One region of the Pseudoalteromonas sp. OF5H-5 genome, then DNA from elsewhere that is predicted to be linked to it. Evidence: predicted binding sites of a transcription regulator. Region 1 holds the regulator's gene; each other region holds the start of a gene.

Region 1 (6,660 bases):
AGCGGCGGCGATTAGCTCAGGTTCCATCTGGGCGATGATCCCAAGTCTTACGTCCTCTGACAGTTCCTCTAAGACATCCCCTTGGATATCTGGGTCAACAAGCTGCCACAGCATAGAGCGAATTTTATGAGGGGATGATTCTAAAAGCAGTGCAGTGTCACAAGGTGCTGTTTCTGCGAGCATACGCCTAACTTGAACAAACTGACCACTGTTTAAGGCGTTAGTTACCTTTTGGAGTTGTTCCAGTGTGTAGTCTTGTTCAAATACTTCAGGCATAGGCATCCTTTTTGATATTAATGGTGGTTAACGTGATTAAGTTAACCCTATTCATTTATTTTATCGCAGAAATCAATTTCTTAATTTGAATTTTATTCGTGTTGTTTCTGCTGGTGGGTTGCTATCGTTAATATACGTTAAAGGTGTACGCAACGATAAAGTAGGATTTTCCGGCAACTAGCTTTACTGCACGAAAGAAACCTAAATTGGTATTACAGTGTAACTCAGTTTATTAGGAACTACCAAGGTTTACGCTTAATTATGAGAGACTTATTAGACCACTTTGGTTACGGAGGAGGGGGAGATTAGCAGGGAGTAAATGAATCAGGCCTTATTGTTTTACTGACGATTACTCGGATTCATTAAACTTATTTTCTATCAGTCCGCCAATGGCGTCTAGTGCATACTGAGCATCAGGACCTTCACAAACCACTCGGACTTCTTTCCCTTGGCTGCTTTCAAGTAACAACAGCGCTAGTACGCTGTCAGCAGCAGCACTTTTGTCTCCTTGATATAAGGTCACTTCGGCATCAAATTGGGTTGCTAATTGCGCAAGAACCGTCGCTGCTCGAGCGTGCAGGCCGAGTTTGTTTTGGATTAAAAACGTATCTTCTAACATTTAACCCTCTTGCTCTCGGTGACGAATTTTGACGTTGGGATGGGTTTTAGCAAAACGTTCACCAATGGTTTGCGCTAAGTATACCGAGCGATGTTGCCCACCTGTACATCCTATTGCGATCGTTAGATAACTGCGATTGTTACGCTCTAAGTGTGGTAACCAAGTTTGTACGAAGGTTTGGATCTGCCAAGTAAACTTTTGCACGATGCTGTGACTCGACAAATAGTCTTTGACTGGCTGATCTAAGCCAGTTAGCGGCTTAAGCTCAGGCTCCCAATGTGGGTTGGGTAAAAAGCGCGCATCAAAAACGTAATCCGCTTGTTTTGGGATGCCGTGTTTAAAGCCGAAAGATTCAAAGGTAATAATGAGTTGTTTGTCTTTTTTACCTAAGATTTTTTCGCGGATATCTTCTGCAAGTTGATGAACGCTCAGGCCTGTAGTATCAATGAGAAAATCGGCGCGAGTGATCAGCACGTCTAACAATTCCCGTTCTTTCTTTATCGCAACATCTAATGGAAGATTATGCAGTGAAAGAGGGTGCAAACGGCGTGTTTCTGAGAAGCGCTTTATCAGGGTTTGATCGTCACTGTCTAAATAAAACAGGGTAGGTTTGGCAAAGCCTGGTAAGTATTCAAGAATGTCATTAAACTCGTCCTGTTCTTTAGGTAAGTTTCTAACATCAATACTGACTGCAATTTTATTATAATTGTCCGAAACACTGCGGACTAAAGACGGCAGCAAATTGACCGGAATGTTATCCACACAATAGTAGCCTAAGTCTTCCAATACTCGAAGCGCTACAGATTTACCAGAGCCTGAGCGGCCACTGATAATGATAAGCTCGAGTCCTTTTTCTTCATCACTCATCAAGTTCACCTTGGATCACTGCATATAACTCATCATCACTTTTTGCTTGCCTAAGCATTTTGCAAAAAGACTTGTCTTTGAGTGTATCAGCAATCGCCGCTAAGGTCTTCAGGTGTTGTTGATTATCACCTTCAGGTACGATGAACGCGACAAAAATATCGACAGGCTGCTTATCTATGGCTTCAAACTGGATCCCTTGCTCGCTGACAAGCACCATAGCAAGGATTTTATCCAAACCTTCAAGTCGACCATGGGGAATGGCAATGCCTTTACCGATCCCTGTGCTGCCTAATTTCTCTCGCGCCATTAAGGCGTCCAAGATAGCATGCTGACTGGTATTTGGAATTTGGCTATGAGCCAGTTCGCTGATGTATTCTAAAATACGTTTTTTGCTATTAAAAAGGACCGCAGCTTTACTGCAGTCCTTGTTCACTAATTCACTTAATTTCATCTTAGTGTCGAGTGAGCTTCTCTTTGTGTTTAATAACTTGACGATCTAGCTTGTCGATAAGGCCATCAATTGCGGCATACATATCTTGATGCTCTGTTGATGCAAATAGCTCGCCGCCGTTTACGTGTAATGTTGCTTCTGCTTTTTGTACTAGTTTCTCGACATCAAGGATCACATGCACATTATTGATATGATCAAAGTGCCTTTCTAGCTTCGCAAACTTGTTGGTGACATAGTCTCTTAATGAGTCAGTAATTTCTACATGGCGACCAGTTAGATTTAGTTGCATAAGCATTTTTCCTTCTTGGGTTTTACGTCTTATATCAAGCTTTTACGCTGATTTGACGGTGGAATGGCTAGGGATTCACGATATTTTGCAATCGTACGTCTCGCTACCTTAATTCCTTGCTCAGCTAAGATATCTGCAATTTTGCTGTCACTCAATGGCTTCGCGGTATTCTCTGCAGCTATCAGCTTTTTGATAAGTGCTCTAATTGCTGTAGAAGAGCACTCACCTCCATTTTCCGTACTTACATGGCTAGAGAAGAAATACTTCAGCTCAAATATTCCCCGAGGTGTATGCATGTATTTTTGTGTTGTCACACGGGAAATTGTGGACTCATGCATCTCAACCATTTCAGCAACATCATTTAGCACCATAGGGCGCATTGCTTCGGGGCCATGTTCAAAGAATGCCTGTTGTTGTTGCACAATGCAATTGGTAACTTTTAATAAAGTATCATTTCGGCTTTCTAAGCTTTTAATAAACCACTTTGCTTCTTGTAAATGTGAGCGAATAAACTGACTATCCGTACTGGATTTCGCCGTTCTAGACATCGCAGCGTAATGGTCATTTACTCTTATTTTAGGCATAGCATCAGGATTTAGCTCTACGACCCAACGACCTTTTACTTTTTTCACCGATACGTCAGGGATCACATATTCAGGCTCTTCATGAATAATGCTTGCCGCAGGCTTTGGGTTAAGGCTATGTATTAACGTCATGACCTCTTTGAGATCGGCTTCTTTAAGGCGCGTTTTCTTAGCCAAAGTTCGATAGTCACGGCTGGCAAGCAAGTCGATATGCTCTGTCAGGATCATTTTTGTTTCGGCAATCCATGGGGTATCTGGGGCGAATTGGTTTAGCTGAATGCATAAGCATTCTTGTAAACTACGCGCTGCGATACCGACAGGGTCAAAAAGCTGAATGCGTTTGAGTACGGCTTCGACTTCATCTAGCTCAATAGGCTCTTCGCTATTCTCGTCATTAATGCTTTCTAAAATGTCTTCGCAAGACAGTGTTAGAATGCCTGACAGGTCGACCGCTTCAATAATCGCAATCGCAATAGCTCTATCTGTTGGACTAAATGGTGTCAGTTCGAGTTGCCACATGAGATAATCGTGGAGAGATTCAGAGGTTTCCCCTTGATAAACATTATCGTCATCGGGAAGTGGACCTGAGCTTGCAGCAGGCGCTGCACTCATATACTCGTCCCAAGTGACATCCATGGCAAGGTCATCGCTCACAGTGTCTTTGCTCATGGCGGTATCTGAGTCTATCTCATAGTCACTAACCTGCGTTTCATCGGCTGAATCTTGATTGTCGTCAGCACGGCTCTTTTCTTGGCTGTGTTGGTCAGCGTTTTCGCCGTCAGTATTATCACCTTCTTCCACTTCCAACAATGGATTGCTGTCTAATGCTTCTTGTATTTCTTGTTGCAGATCCAATGTACTAAGCTGCAGCAAGCGAATGGCTTGTTGCAGTTGCGGAGTCATTGTAAGTTGCTGCCCCATGCGCAGCTGTAATGATTGCCTCATGTATCTCTAACAATCCTTTTTAACAGTTATTAATACTACGTCTTAACTATAGCTTGAATTGTTCGCCTAGGTAGACATCTCTTACGGTTTGATCTGCCAAAACATGTTCTGGCGTGCCTGCAGCGATTAACTCACCATGTGAAACGATGTAGGCCTTTTCACATACGTCCAGTGTTTCTCTAACGTTATGATCGGTGATAAGCACACCGATACCACGGTTTTTTAGGTGCTCTATGATTGTCTTTATATCTAACACCGAAATAGGATCAACACCAGCAAAAGGTTCATCTAACAGGATAAACTTAGGGTTTGCGGCTAAAGCACGAGCAATTTCGACTCGTCTTCTTTCGCCTCCCGACAATGCCATGCCCTGTGAGTCGCGAATGTGTTGAATATTAAACTCATCCAGTAACTCGTTTAGTTCAGCTTCTCTTTCAACTTTAGATAAGTCTTTTCGAGTTTCTAAAATCGCCATCAAATTTTGATAGACCGTGAGTTTTCTAAAGATTGAAGACTCTTGCGGTAGATAGCCAATACCAAGTCGTGCACGGCTGTGCATCGGTAACAAAGTGATATCTTCGTCATCAATCTGAATATAGCCTTTGTCGCTTGGTACTAACCCTACAATCATGTAGAACGTAGTGGTTTTACCTGCACCATTTGGTCCTAATAAGCCTACAATACTGCCAGCCTGAACACTTAAACCAACATTTTTGACGACCTGACGACCCTTATAACTCTTTGCTAGACCAGTTGCTTTGAGCTCGCTCATTAATTGTTACCTTCTTCCTGCGCTTTTTTCTCTTTAGCGTCTTTTTTGTCATCAACAGGAACAAGGATGGTTCTTACTCGAGAGTCTTCTTGGTCTGAGCGCTCAGCGCTGATCAATTGCTTTTCAATGTCATAGGTGATGACTTGAGCATTGATTTTTTGCCCAGTTTGATTGATTTCAGCATCACCAGAAATCACTAGGGTTCCCTTCGCTACGTCGTAACGGATTTCATTTGCTTTGGCTTCTAGCAAGTTGCCATCGGGTTGACGTTCGCTAAAAGTGGCAGGGCTGCCAGTTGCCACAAGCAGTTGCTTGTTAATGCCAAGTTCCGCGCGACGGTGGACCTCTAGGCGATCGGCATTTATCTTTCTGTTGCCATGAATAATAACAACATTCTGTTCAAAAATACCGATGTTGCTTTGCAGTTGAGCTTGCTGACGGCCAGCATCAATAATGACTTCATTTTGTTCTGCAGCAATTGCTAGAGTAGAACTTGCAAGCAAGCCGATGAAAACTAGTTTGTTAATGATTTTACTGGTCATAATAAATTGTCTTTGTGTGGTTGATGAGTTCGATCACTTGCTTTTGTAGATCCGCATGCAGTCCTTTACCTGTGATCCTAAGACTAGGACCGTTGATAACGACAGGGTGTTCCGACTTCATCAATTTTTGCTTAATTTCAACTCTTACATTATCGGCATTGATATCCGTGATCATGGCGTTAGGTGTTAAATTCTTTGCCAACACATTGCCCTCTAATATCAAGGTGTTGTTTTCGTATAGGGTTGCTTCTAATGCGCTTATTTGCCAATTCTGTTCACCGTTATATAAGGTGAAAATGGGCTTTTCAAAGTGACTAAAGCCAAGATCTTGATACAACTCCATCTTATCAGCAGTTACCTGATAGTTTAATAAGCCATTTTCACTATAGGTCGTTTGCTGAAGCGTGGTTGCAACATAATCGGGTTTAGCTAACGGTTCATCTTCGTTTGCTGGATCCGCCTCTGATGGATTAAACATGGGCGACCACATCCATACCATTAAAGAAGCGAAAACAATGAGTAAGATGACACGTAATACGGTCATGTACTTGATCCTTTGGAAGTCAATAAGTGATTTTGGCTGAGCATTAGAAGATCAGTTAGTTCTCTCACGGCACCAAAGCCACCTGGCATCAAGGTCGTGTAATGGGCGATATGTTTAACAAGAGGATGTGCATCATTGACGGCAACGGCAAAACCAACTCGTTCCATTACGGGTAGATCTGGGCCATCATCACCAATATATGCAATTTCGTCATCATTAAGGTTGAGCTTAGTCTTCAGTTCATCATATGCCACTAACTTGTTTTCTTGACCTTGGTAAATATAAGTTACATTTAAACTAGTCATGCGTTGCTGAACTATTTGTGAATGTCTACCTGTGATAACGGCGACTTCGATACCACTATCAATCAAGGCCTTAATACCAAACCCGTCTTTGGTATTAAATGCTTTCAGTTCTTCACCATTGTTACCAAGGTATATACGGCCATCTGAGAATACGCCATCAATATCGCAAATTAATAATTTGATTTGTTTTGCTTTTTCCCAAGCTTCAGTTGAAATCGTCTGATATAAATCTTCAAATTGCATTACAGCACCCCCGCTCTAAGTAAATCTTGCGTATTCAAGGCGCCAACCGGAATGTTGTTTTCGTTCACCACAATCAAGCCGTTAATCCGTTTGGTTTCCATAATATTGAGTACCTCAGCTGCGAGCATATCGGCGCGTGCCGTCGTACTTTTAGCCGTCATTACTTGCGTGATTGGGGTGGTGTGAATATCGACCTTTTGTTCGATAATACGGCGCAAGTCAC
Region 2 (6,660 bases), on a different contig from region 1:
CGAACTTGCATTATTACTGTTTTTTATTCTTTTTACCTTTGTGACCATTGTGTGGTTAAGCGGACAAATATTTGTCCGACCTTTAAAGCATTTTGTGAATTATTTATCTTTGCAAGAGCATACACCACAAGCCACTTTAAATTATCCCATCCCCTCAGAATGGCAACCTTGGTTTATACAAATCAAGCAGGTGGTGGAGCAAAAATCGCGCTTAATGCATGCTCTTAAGCAACATAATCAAGAACTAGATGACGAAATTAAACGCAAACAACAGGCATTAAAGCAAAGCTTTGAGGCAAAAGAGCGTCAAGCTGCTTTGCTAAATGCAGTGCTTGACTCTGTGCCCGATATTATCTATTTCAAAAATATAGACGGTTCATTCATAGGCTGTAATCGCGCGTTTGAAGAGTTTATGGGGGTTGATAAGTCGGATTTAGTTGCGAAAACACAACCTGAAGTGACATCTGGATTAACCATTTTACTTGAGCAAGAAGCGGCGATGGAGCGCTCGCAAGAACAAGTGGCAACTAATTTTGTCCTTGGGGCAAATACCTACTTTTTGACTATCACGCCATTGAAATCGGAAACTGGAAAGCTCATCGGTTGTTTGGGGGTTGCGAGAGATATTACTGCCGCACAAGAGGCATATAATGCCCTAAGAGACTCTGAAGAAAACTTTAGGGCAGCGACTGAGTTTGCACCTAATGGCGTTATTTTGGCTGCGATCAGCGGTAAAATTTTGGAGATGAACAAGGCTGCCAAACGTTACTTATCACTTGATAAGAATACCGGAGAAAAGCAGCTGGAACGCTTGTTTGATGAACAAAACTGGCAAGAGCTGAAGCCTGTCTTGGCTGGGCTATTAAAAGAGCAAAAGAAAGTCGTTGAGCACATGATTTCACAGTCGGGTAAGCACCGCTGGTTACAATTGAGTATTTCTTTAGTTTGGGATAAAAATAAGCGCCCTAAGTATTACGTGATCCATATTCAAAATATCACTGGTCTGCTGTTAGCGAAGCAAGATGCTGAGCGCGCAACGCTTGCCAAAAGTCGCTTTATCGCGAATATCAGCCATGAAATTAGAACGCCAATTAATGCCATATTAGGTCTGGCGGATATGATCAAAAGTGAGGCGCTGACGCGAGTTCAGAGTAAAAAATTGCAGCAGCTTTCTGGGGCTGCAAACGAGCTGCTTACCATGCTCAACAGTATTTTAGAGTTTGCCAAAGTAGAAAGTCATCAAGGCACAATTCAATACGAGACATTTCAAACCTGCCATGTATTTACCACGATAGAATCACTGATTAAGCCTTTATGTATACAAAAAGGCTTGGAGTTTGAGTTACAGGTCGACCCTCAAGTTTGGCCTTACCTGTACAGTGATGAAGATAAGGTAAAGCAAATCTTGGTAAACCTGCTTGGCAATGCGGTAAAGTATACCAATCAAGGGAAGGTTGGTTTGAAGGTGGCGTTAGTTAATGATAGAGCTGCAAAACAAACCATAAAGTTTGCTGTTTGGGACACTGGAGTTGGGATCAAATCGCAAGAAATTGAACACCTTTTTGATGCATTTACCCAAGGTGATGAAAGCTTCACACGTCGTCACGAAGGCATTGGTTTGGGGCTTGCGATTGTGAAGCAAGAAGTTGCACTCTTAGGTGGCGATATTGCGGTTAACTCAACCCCGAACGAAGGAAGCTGCTTTTTCTTTGAATTGGTGCTAGATAAAGGCGCTTGTCCAGTTGTGGATAGTCACAAAGAAGTTTACTGTCTCACCACCGAAGCACATAGCTTACCAAGCTATTTTGCAGGTCTTGCGGAACCTTTATCTGTTGAGCGATTGCACGGGATGCATGCTCAGCTCGACAAGTCTATTGTTGTTATTCCACCAGAAGCAGCACTTGACCCCGCTTATACGCTACCTGGAAATACCGCATTACTACTGCATTGTGAAGGGGAGTTTCCTGAGCAAAGTAACCATATTGCGCTTAATCAAAGTGTGTTTTACCAATCAGCTTATACTTGGCTTGCTGAATTTGCCCATATGACGCAAACCGTCGACAACGTGTGTATGCAGGTTGCCGGTGCACTTTGCTTGGTGGTCGACGATAACAACTTAAATTTAGATATTACTGAAAATATGTTGAAGCAGAATGGTATTTCTACCGTAGGGCTCCAAAGCGCCGAACATATTGAGGAAGTTTGTCGCTCACTGCAACCCGATATCATCCTGATGGATATCCATATGCCAAATATTGATGGCTATCAAGCGACCAAGCAGATCAGAGCCGTGTGGTCTGAAACTGAGCTTCCCGTTATCGCCTTGACCGCCAATGCAAGCAAAGAAGAGCGGGCGAAAGCCACAGCCGTTGGCATGAATGATTATTTGGTAAAACCAATTAATAGCACACAGGCGTGCAAGGCATTGGCAAGTAATATTTTCCAGTCAGATAAAACAGAAGAAATCTTTTTCGATTATGAGTTTGCTTTATCACAAATGATGCAAAATGAAACGTTTTTGAAAACAATGTTAGATAAATTTGCTAAACTTTGCCATGATTACCTAGAACAGGTTGCTGAAATAGAGCAAGGTTCAGCATTATTCGAGTTAGCACACGGAATTAAGGGCGCAGCTGCTGGTCTGGGTTTTAAGCGACTGGCGAAAGTTGCAAAAGACCTTGAAACGCAAAGCAAAACGATCACAACAATAACAAATCGCACTGACTTGGATGTGTTAACAAATGCACTTTCACAGGTGGTGTGCTTTATCGAGCTAAAAAGGTAGCGTCATAAGATGCAGCAAGCTGAGCACATTTTTATTATTGATGATGACCCAATAAATAAGATGGTCCTAAGTAATACATTAGGTGACGGCCATCGGTTATCCCATAGCACTGACGCTAAGTTATGTATTGATGAACTAAAAGTAAGCAAACCAGATCTTATTATTTTAGATGTGTTAATGGCTGACGGCGCTGGCTTTGCTGTTTTAGAGTGCCTGAAAAAGGATGCGAGCACTTACGGTATTCCCGTTGTCGTGATCTCCGGTAGTGTGAGCTTTAAAGATGAAGCACGAGGTTTGGAGTTAGGGGCTGTGGATTATATTACTAAACCCTTTAACCCTTTGATTGTAAAAGCCAGAATCAAAAACCATTTAGCAATAAAAAAGAAAAATGATCTGCTAGAAAAGCTAGCCTCTATCGATGGTTTAACAGAGTTGCCCAATCGCAGGTATCTAGATGAAGCGATGAAATCAGCTTTAGAGAGCGCAAAAGCTGATGGCAGTGCGTTTACCGTAATGCTGGTTGAGGTGGACTATTTTAAAACGTTTAATGAGCATTATGGCTATATGCATGGTGATGACTGCTTATTTAAGGTAGCCAAAGCGCTAGAAGAAGCCGCAACCCGACGTTCTTTATTTATTGGCCGTTTTGACGGTACCCGTTTTGCGTTAGTGCTAACTCAGCATAATATCGACATAATTAATGAAATAGCAGAAGCGTTGCACGACTCGGTTAACGCGTTAAAAATCCCCCATATTGCCTCACCCATATGTGCGCATGTGAGCGTTAGCATTGGTGCAGTTCATATTGAAAATCACTGTAGTAATGAGCTCGGTGAGCTGATCAAAATGGCCGATAGCGCACTTGCCGTTGCACAAAAACAGCAAAGTACGGTTTTTATTAAAGTGTTATAAATATCTAAAGCCATATGCGGGGGCTAAAGCATATCCGCATTATTCACCATCCTTGGTGCGATAAAGTCTTACTGAATTTGCTTTAGTGCGTTGTCGCCAAAGCCAACCAGTTGGTTGTTTTTGAATACCAATGGCGTGCACTCATCTTTTGTTACTTTGCCGTCTGAGTGTTTGCTGTTGGTTGCATAGTACAGCACTTGATAGTTGTCGCCGTCTTTTGACACCAACTCGCTAAAGTCAGGAGTTGCAAACATGTCTTTTACTGATGAGTAAGACGCGCCCATTTCAAGGTTAGCAATCTTTTCACGATTTTTACGCTGTTTATGTTCCCAGTTAGACGAGTTGTATTCAGAAGCCCAACCGTGTTCTACTTCACCGTCGGATACAGCAACGATACAGCCTGATAATAGAGTAGAGCTAAGCGCAGCCACTAACATTAATTTTTTCATTGTTGTTTTCCTTTTTAATTTTGTTGCTGAGCAAGTAATGCAAACAGCCATTTATTTTTTGCTTGAATTATCACAAGAGTTGCAAACTCTTTGCCAACTAATAAAGTTTATAAATATCAGTTTGTTGTTGTTTTTTAATCAGTTTGTGGTTGATGGTTTTCACTAACTTTTAGCGATATCACTCACTAAAACAATAATCTAGACCACTCGGTTTCTCGTTGTGCCTGCCACAAAACTTTCAATATTAATGGCAATTTCGCCGACTAAACGTTCGATGGCTTCTTTACTTGCCCATGCCGTATGCGGTGTTAAAAGCAAGTTTTCCCCTTGGTATTGAACAAGTGGGTTGCTTGCTTGGGCCGGCTCTTGAGTGAGGACATCCACAGCAGCACCAGCTATTTGCTTGTTAGTTAGCGCATCCACCAGCGCTTGCTCATTGACTATTCCGCCTCTCGCGGTGTTGATAAGATAAGCATGATTTGGAAGTAGAGCGAATTCAGCTCTCGAAATCAGGTTTTCTGTTTCAGCGGTAAGCGGGCAGTGAATCGATACAATATCCGCAATCTGCAGTGCTTCTTCAAAAGCCATTCGTCCTGCTCTAACCTCAGTTAGGCCCCTACGTTCGGCAACAATTACCTGAGCTCCAAATGCTTGTGCGACTTTTGCAACGGCTTCTCCTAACGTTCCATGGCCTACGATCACAAAGTTTTTGCCTGCAATTTCGTTGATGCTGTAGTCCAAGCGACAAAACATATCACTTTGCTGCCAAAGCCCTGCACGGCAGTCTTGCTGGTAACGATGAATATTTGTCATTAAGTTACCAAGCATAGTAAAGGTGTGCTGCACGACAGAAGGGGTCGAATAACCAGCCACATTAGCCACCGCAATTTGATGGGCTTTTGCGGCTGCCAAATCGATGTTGTTGACGCCTGTGGCCGCAACACAAATCAGGCGTAATTGCGGTAACGCCGCGATTGTTTGTTCAGTTAACTGTACTTTATTGGTGATGATGACTGCTGCATCTTTACAGCGTGTGATGATGTCCTCACTGGGTGTGGTGTCGTAAGACGTTAATGTGCCTAGTTTGGCAATGGGGGAAAGATCGGTTCCTGCAAGGGTTTTAGCGTCTAATACCACGATTTGCATTATTTTTATCCTTTTCTTGACTTTGGAGTTAACTCTAAGGTTTATACTTGTGATGTCGACTAGGATAATCTTCAGGACTTGGGAGTGTAAAGTGGTAAAGATTGGTGAGCTGGCAAAGCGGCTTAACGTATCAACTGACACGTTAAGGTATTATGAAGCAAACGATCTTCTACACCCTTGCACAAGGAGCGAGGGCGGGTATCGGTTGTTTGATGAGCAAAGTGAAAAGCAAATGCGCTTTATTCTTCGCGCGAAGGAAGTAGGGTTTAGCCTCAAAGAAGTGCAAGACTTGCTGAAGATAAAGTTTGAAAAGCATCAGCACAGTTGCGAAGAAGTGAAAACGCTGACTATCACTAAACGGGATTTAGTGAGAGCGCGGATCGCTGAGTTACAAAAATTTGAACAATCATTATCGACGCTAGCAGAGCAATGCTGCGGCGGTAAGGAAGCGGCAGTGAGCTGCTCGATTTTAACGGCCTTGGAGGCTATCGATGAATGAACTGATAGTAAATTTTTGGCAGCTATTTTTAGTATCTGCCCCGTGGTTACTGCTTGGCCTAATATTGGCTGGGTTACTTAATGTATTTATTCCAAAAGATTTATTGCAAAAGCACTTAGGAAAAGAAGGATTTTGGACAACGATAAAGGCAGCGCTGATTGGGGCGCCTATGCCACTGTGCTCTTGCGGCGTTATTCCTGCTGCGGTGGGACTGAGAAGAGCGGGGGGCTCGAAAAGTGCGACAACCGCATTTTTAGTCTCAACGCCTGAAACTGGAGTGGACTCTATCTCAGTTTCTTATGTACTACTTGGTCCTTTTATGGCGATAATTAGGCCAATTGCGGCTGTGGTTAGCGCAATTGCGGCTGGGTTACTCGTTAGCAGTGAGAAAGATGATAAGCCTGTGCCACTAAAGCACCTTAATACCTCAGAGGAACCAAGCGCGACTAGCGGTTGTTGTGACGCTAATCATCACTCAGAGCCAAAGCCTGCTGAAAAGCATCACAGCCATGATAGCTGTTGTGCCAGCGCTAAAGTGGAAACCGCAAAAGTAAGCTCAAGCTGCTGTGCGCCTGCAAGCCCGCAATTAGCAATGGTAGGGACGAATATGTCTTGTTGTGATACTACGGAGCCTACCGTAACCAGTTGTTGCGACTCTTCATCAGCCACGACAAGCTGTTGTGAGCCAGCTCCTAAGCCTAAAAACCAAGGGATTTTTGGTAAAATTGTAGAAGCTGTTAAGTTCAGCTGTAATCAATTACTGTCCGACACCGCAGTTTGGCTACTTATCGGTTTATTCTTTGCAGCGTTAGTGCAAACCTTTGTGCCTGAGTCTTTCTTATCTCAGTGGGGCGACGGTATTATTGCCA
Region 3 (6,660 bases), on a different contig from region 1:
GCATCTCTTGCAATGTTGCCAATACGCATACGCAAACGACTGAGTGGTTCGTTAATTGACCTAAATATCAACATACCAATCAGCACCATTACGATCACAATAGTAACGGAAGAGATAATCATCGCCGTTTTTGTCGCACTGGCTTCTGAGCGGCCAACATCTCTTAGTGCACTTGCCTCTGCAAGTTGTAACTCAATTAGTGCATTGTAGCTTTCACTTAGGGGGTCAAAGGCGGCATAGAGATCGTGTACAAATTTATCATAAGGAATTTCTTCAAAAGTATTCGTATTAACACGACTCGTGTAGTTGGTAAGTAATTGTTTAACAGCAAGCTCAGCGGATTCAACCTGCTTCACCAAACTTCGCTCTTCACTCGTCAATTCTGTAGATAAATATTGGCTCCATTCTTTTTCAGCGATATTTTTAGCTTCTGCGATTTGCTTTAACGCGGCACTGTTGGATAATTGATGGCCTCGTAACTTGTGAAACGTATCCACAATAACCACCGCATAGTTATCTGACACTACTTTTATTTGCCTCAGCGGTACAACTCTGTCGTCATAAATACGGTCAATGTAATTGATAAGATTTGATAATGTTCCAATTGTAAAGATAGTAGCGAGAATAAAAAACACAGCAGGTATGCCCGAAAGCGACAACAATCTGCTTTTAACTGAAACCCTATTTAGCATAGTCTGATTTTTATTGAGTAAACATAGAAATAAAGTATTACTCAAAGTTCATAGATTACAATAATAATTGCAAATTAAGCAGCGCATTATTGATATGCATCATACTTCGTAACTGTGTCTCTTAACTGTATAGGTTTGATTTTTAAACCTATTACAAAAAAAGAGGAGAAGCTTTTATCGGCTTCTCCTCTTTTATTCCACGTCGAAATCACTTTCGCTTAACACTCTTCGTTTTCAGCGTTCATGTTCTCTTTTACATCTTCACACGCGTCTTCCACGCTATTTTCTACTTCCTGAACTGTTTCATCGAAACGCTCACCAGCATCTTCCGCCGGACCTTCGCTACAACCAAAAAGTGCTAAAATTGAAACAAAACCAAATGCTTTTGCTAATGTAATTGCTGATTTCATAATCTATCTCCTAAAACCGTTTTTGTACGTTAATTCCCTTTTACCTGGGAGCTCGTGCTTTGCCAAAAATAAACGAAATAATCATAAAGGCGATAAACACAAAGAATAGAATTTTCGCCATACCTGCCGCAGCGCCAGCGATTCCAGTGAAACCTAGCACGGCTGCGACAAGTGCTAGGAATAAAAACATTACAGCCCAACTCAACATAACATTCTCCTTAGGCAGTTAGCTCTTGCAACTGCTTCATTTGATCGTGACAAGTTTGCATTCTGGTTTGAATTTGCAGTAATACACTCTTGCATTTAGGTGGAAGATCTTTGCTTAATGCTTTATCAAGCTTGCTTAACACTTTGTCTTCCACTTCTTCTAGCTGAGAAATATAGGTGTGCTCTTTGTCGGTGCTCACCATACCAACCAACTTGGTGTACGATTCACGAATGTCGATGCTAAGCGCTGAATCTGTCTCAATTTCACCTTCGTCAATAAGAACAAATGGTTGTAGATCCGAGATTGCTTGCGCTTTATCTACAATCATTTGGTCAAATACGCGGTTTAATTCGATATTATCTAGCTTCTTTTTAGCTTCAGTGTAAAAATCAACACCACCATTTAATACTTTGATGAGCTCTTTTACCGGCCCCATGTCGTAATTTGAATCTGCCATAAATAACTCCTTTCGTTGCGATATTTAATAAGTGCATTTTGCAAATATTATTTTCTGTCCCTTTCACTAATGCAGATTAAATGCCAAATCATAAACCTTTATTATATAAGGCTTTTTAATCTAAGCACCTTCAGACCGGTGAAAATATTACAAACTAGATGTAAATTATTCCTGTGATAATTGCGTACTTAAGGTTGTGCTCCCTTTAGCATTGAAATCCATAGTCCTAATTGGGAAAGGAATTAAGATATCGTTATCAACTAATACACGGTTAATGGTGCAAATTGCTTTGTGCCTGACCACCATAAAGCCCGGATCTGCTGGGTAATCTATCCAAAACCACACTAATAGATTAATAGAGCTGTCACCAAAAGACTCTGCATAGACATCTGTTTCTTTTTGGCTTACTACGAAATCAAGCTTGTTAATTGCCTCAACAATCACCTCTCGGGCTTGCTCTGGGTCGTCCGCATACGAGATACCAACTGGTACTTCTATTCTTCGCTTGCCAAGCTTAGTGTAGTTTTGTAACTCATTCTTAAAGAGAATTTTGTTGGGGATATAAGACAGCTGGCCATAAAAGTTTTCTACTAAGGTGTTTCTCAAATTGATTTTGCTTACCGTGCCAAAGCAATCCTTGGTTCTTATAATGTCACCGACCATAAAAGGTTTTCTGACCCCCATCACAAATCCAGCGATGAGGTTCTCGGTCATGTCTTGGAATGCAAAGCCAATAGCAAGGCCAATGATCCCCGCCCCAGCCAACAATGACATTACAGCACCTGATAGTTTTACTATATCTAAAGCGAAGAAAATCCCAATGGCAATAATAGAGACTTTAAATATGGAACTAATAAGTGAAGCCACTTGTTCTGTCTTTATTGCTTTTTTAATTGCCTTTGAAAACCAAATTGAAGATATTTTAGCCAAAACAGTGAAGAATATGAGTATCATTAAGGCTAGGATCATATTCGGTAGTAACTGCACACCGGATTCAAGCCAAGAGATTAACTTATCATTAATTAACGTCCAGAATTTTTCTAAATTCATAATCAAATATTCCTATTTAAGTACTCGACAAATCTAGAATGCAGTAATCATTCCTAGTTATATTAATTAGCCGTTCATGGAAAAGGTAATTATTACAAACTAATTTACACATCTTCTCGGTAAATTCTTCCTTAAAACTTACTCTATAAAAATAAATCACATAATTATCAATAAGTTAAAGATTGGCACAACAGCTGCAACAGATAATTCGACTACGAAATTAAAGGAGTTTAATTATGAAAAAGACATTAATTGCAACTGTACTAGTATCTTCACTTACTACTGCTTCAGCATTTGCTGCTGATAACTCTTGGGAAAAAGAAGCGAGTGACGCTTGGATAGACGGTAAAGCAGAAGCAACACTGCTTTTCAACGGTGAACTGAACAACTTTGACATTAACACTGATGTAAAGAACGGCGTTGTAGTGCTAACTGGTAAAGTTGAACACTCAGTAGATAAGAAGCTAGCTGAGGAACTGGTACTAGGTATCGATGGCGTAAAAGAAGTGAAAAACGACCTGACTATCGTTGATATGTCAGATGAGCGTAAAAAAGAGCGTAATTACGAAAGCGATAGTGGCTTTACTGACGCAAAAATCGCAACCGTAATCAAGTCTCGCTACCTGTTTGACACTGATGTAGATGGTACTGACATCGATGTTGATGTTGAAGGTCTAGTCGTAACACTAAATGGTCATGTTGGTAGCGAAGCGGAGCGCAAACTTGCTGTGCAAATCGCGAAAAACGCCAATGACGTTAGAGATGTAAAAGATAACCTTCGCGTTACCACAAAATCATAAGCCAATTTTGATTTGAGGGGGGCTTTCCCCCTCCCATACTTATATTGATTTAAGGAGTAAAGATGAAACAATTAACAATTGCTGCTGCGCTACTTGCCTCTCTAGGTCTTGCATCCACAGCCGCTCACGCGGAGTCTGATTTTGGACTAGATGATTATAAAATTTACACAGGTATCGGCTATGGCCAATACTCTTTCCAATGGGAAGATCGTGAGAATGACACTTCATTCGACGACGACTCTTCTATGCTAAAAGCGTATGTGGGTACAAAAATTAATCCATATTGGAGTTTTGAACTTGCCTATGAGAACTTCGACGAAGCAAGTGACATTGACAACTCTGCTGAAATAGACGGTATTTCTTTATCTACACGTATTTCAGCTCCACTAAACGAACATTTCTCAGTGTATGCAAAAGGTGGTTGGCTTGAGTGGGATGCTGATATCTACGCGGATATTCCAGCTGTAGGTCGAGTTTCATCTAGCCTTGAGGGTGGCGACTGGCTCTATGGTGCCGGTGTTGAGTTTCACCTCAATGAAAACGTTAACATGCGGTTAGAATACACTCGCTATGAACTTGAAGACAATATCGACCCTGATATGGACGTAGCTGCCGTCTCTATCGAATATCAGTTTTAAGCAGTAATTTTGGCTCTATAGCCTCCCAATTATTTCCCCTTTGACTCAGTCCTGGCTCTTCCACAAGAGTCTGGTTTTGGCGCTACCACTTGGTAGCGCTTTTTTTGTTTCTTCCTTCATAGTAATCCCATACTAACTTACTCATTTAAGTAACTAAACCAAGGCAAGAAAACCGGACTCGTAATTCCGCCGTAGCTCGCTATCGCTAAGGCCGAAATTTATATAGGCAAGGTAATAAATTTGCTACTTTGTTACTCGAAATAAGAAGTTTATACCTATCCAACATCAGTCGAAATCTCTCATCGAGCACGAAGGTTACTAAATAAAAATCCACTGTTGCAGATCCCTGTAATCCTGCCGAGTAAAAGATACGAATGGGTTATCGCTGTTGTGAGTCAATGTAAAAGCTGCAAGCTTTGCGACCACAATACCCTGTAGGTTCTGCTATGTAACATTTACACCCTTCATTTCGCATCTACCGACAAACGATACCGAAAAACATTAACCTTATGAATTTAAACAACTTTCAAGTTGGCAAAGGGTTTGCTACCTATATAGTGAACTAAACGAATAAGGAGTAGTTTATGAGTAATCAAGCAAACCAAACACAGACAAGCAATACAGCTAAACCACAGCCAAATGGCCAAGACTCTAGCCATCCTGTTACGGATCAAATTGCAGATACATTGCATGCATCAGTAGATTCACTGCACGCTTCGGCATCTCGTACTGAAACCTCACTACGTGAAAAAAGCCATAATTCGAGTGAAGCGATTGGTGCCAAGCGCAAGGAGTGGGAACGTGCGTGGAATACATCAGGTGTGAAAAAGTATGCAACGGAAAACCCAGTAAAAACGGCTGGTATCGCATTCTCACTTGGTATGTTAGCAACTATGCTGTTAAGGAATAAGTAATCATGCAAGACCAAGCTCAAATAAGAGACCGTCAAGCAGCAGCTCACGAGCGCACTCCAGCGCTCGCTGAGCTTAAAGATTCTGTGTCTCTATTATTCAACAGCTATCAGCAAATCGCAGAAGCACAACTAAACCTATTAGGTGCTAAGTTTAGAGCTAATCTAAAAACCTTATGTATTGCGCTCGGGTTAATTCTATTTTCTCTAATCTTGACAGCAATGGTGTGGGGAAGCTTGCATGTGTTATTTGCTTACGCGTTAACCTACGCGGGACTAAGTTGGTTTGTTTCGGCGGGTATCGTACTGACTATCAATATCGCGATGATTTATTACCTAATCATAACAGGGCTGAAGCTCTTTAATAATAGTATTAACGACCTGACGTCTGGGTTTTATACCCCAGTTGCGAAGCAGGAGGCTAGCAATGACGAAGCTCGCTGAATTCATCACTGATAAGTTGCACCAAGAAGTGGTGATTGAGAAGAAAAAGCTCATTACCGCTAAACATTTTAATCAACTTACCCAAGTGAAAGCCAAGAAGGTATTCACCGGCGCGATTAGCTCTCCTCAAGGGTTGGGCTTCATGTTTATGTTTGGCGCACTCAGCGCTAAATATGGCAAGTTCGGCGCACTAAGAAAAATAGTACTTTTACAAAGAATAGCTCAAGGTATCATTTAACTCCTTGAGCTATTCTTTGGCTCTCTATCTAAACTAGCTTTTCTTTAATTTCTTTCAAATCCACAAGTGTAATTGGCTTTAATAACACTTCATCCACTTGCGACTCAGCCAACTTTTCCGGCTCTGGATCAAAACCACTAGCAATCACAATATGCTGATTAGGATCTTGTGCTTTAATTTCTCGAGCAAGCGTAAGCCCGGACTTATCGGGCAGACCTATATCCAGTAAAATCGTGTCAAAGCGCTCAGAACCAACAAAATGCTGCCAACAAGTTTGCGCGCACTCTGCCGTAACCACATTCACTTGCAGTGAATTAAGTAACAGCTTAAGCAGATTGCGTGTATCTACGTCGTCTTCTACCACTAAAAACTGCAATGTGCCGCTAGCTTGCTCTACGTCATTGCTAGAAGCTACCAACTCCCCGCTCAAGTAGTGTGTTAAACATTCTCCTAACTCAGAGACATTAACAGGTTTGCTCATCATATCGCTAAAGCCTAATGCCATTAACTCCTCTTTTGTGCCTTTTTGAGCTGCTGCTGTCAGTGCGACAACAGGTAAGTCAATACCACGCTCTCTGAGTGCAACAATCGTGTCTCGGCCATCCATTCTAGGCATATGCAAGTCCATAAAGACTAAGTCATACTTATCAGGGTTATCCTTTAGCATCGCAAGCGCTTCAATACCATCACCCGCAATTTCAGCGGTTGCGCCAGTTTGACCAATCAAGGTACGCATTAACATTTGGATCTCACTGATATCTTCAACGATAAGGATATGCCCTTTCAAATCAGATGGAAGCGAGTTATTAGCCG

The links. The regulator sigma-54, encoded in region 1, starts transcription at its own class of promoters, with help from an activator protein. The targets are predictions, from matches to a motif close to GTTGGCACGNNNNTNGNNT.
Region 2: L1271_RS00285 (DUF3192 domain-containing protein) is a predicted target of sigma-54. The motif match lies at 4,226-4,244, and genes of this name have one in related genera.
Region 3: L1271_RS01660 (BON domain-containing protein) is a predicted target of sigma-54. The motif match lies at 2,999-3,017, and genes of this name have one in related genera.

What each region holds. Positions count from the first base shown of each region.
Region 1 covers NZ_JAKGBF010000002.1:41,998-48,657, forward strand. Annotated here, with positions in the region: gene mgtE (magnesium transporter) at 1-276, opposite strand, end outside; gene L1271_RS03050 (HPr family phosphocarrier protein) at 626-895, opposite strand; gene rapZ (RNase adapter RapZ) at 896-1,762, opposite strand; gene ptsN (PTS IIA-like nitrogen regulatory protein PtsN) at 1,755-2,213, opposite strand; gene hpf (ribosome hibernation promoting factor) at 2,215-2,502, opposite strand; gene L1271_RS03070 (RNA polymerase factor sigma-54) at 2,532-4,031, opposite strand; gene lptB (LPS export ABC transporter ATP-binding protein) at 4,078-4,803, opposite strand; gene lptA (lipopolysaccharide transport periplasmic protein LptA) at 4,803-5,345, opposite strand; gene lptC (LPS export ABC transporter periplasmic protein LptC) at 5,335-5,889, opposite strand; gene kdsC (3-deoxy-manno-octulosonate-8-phosphatase KdsC) at 5,886-6,437, opposite strand; gene L1271_RS03095 (KpsF/GutQ family sugar-phosphate isomerase) at 6,437-6,660, opposite strand, start outside.
Region 2 covers NZ_JAKGBF010000001.1:56,042-62,701, forward strand. Annotated here, with positions in the region: gene L1271_RS00275 (hybrid sensor histidine kinase/response regulator) at 1-2,785, shown strand, start outside; gene L1271_RS00280 (GGDEF domain-containing response regulator) at 2,795-3,697, shown strand; gene L1271_RS00285 (DUF3192 domain-containing protein) at 3,766-4,146, opposite strand; gene L1271_RS00290 (D-2-hydroxyacid dehydrogenase) at 4,345-5,292, opposite strand; gene zntR (Zn(2+)-responsive transcriptional regulator) at 5,384-5,791, shown strand; gene L1271_RS00300 (SO_0444 family Cu/Zn efflux transporter) at 5,784-6,660, shown strand, end outside.
Region 3 covers NZ_JAKGBF010000001.1:363,615-370,274, reverse strand. Annotated here, with positions in the region: gene L1271_RS01685 (methyl-accepting chemotaxis protein) at 1-692, opposite strand, end outside; gene L1271_RS01680 (hypothetical protein) at 911-1,102, opposite strand; gene L1271_RS01675 (DUF1328 domain-containing protein) at 1,143-1,310, opposite strand; gene L1271_RS01670 (PA2169 family four-helix-bundle protein) at 1,321-1,767, opposite strand; gene L1271_RS01665 (mechanosensitive ion channel family protein) at 1,933-2,817, opposite strand; gene L1271_RS01660 (BON domain-containing protein) at 3,054-3,617, shown strand; gene L1271_RS01655 (outer membrane beta-barrel protein) at 3,680-4,255, shown strand; gene L1271_RS01650 (hypothetical protein) at 4,840-5,169, shown strand; gene L1271_RS01645 (hypothetical protein) at 5,172-5,609, shown strand; gene L1271_RS01640 (hypothetical protein) at 5,593-5,847, shown strand; gene L1271_RS01635 (response regulator) at 5,876-6,660, opposite strand, start outside.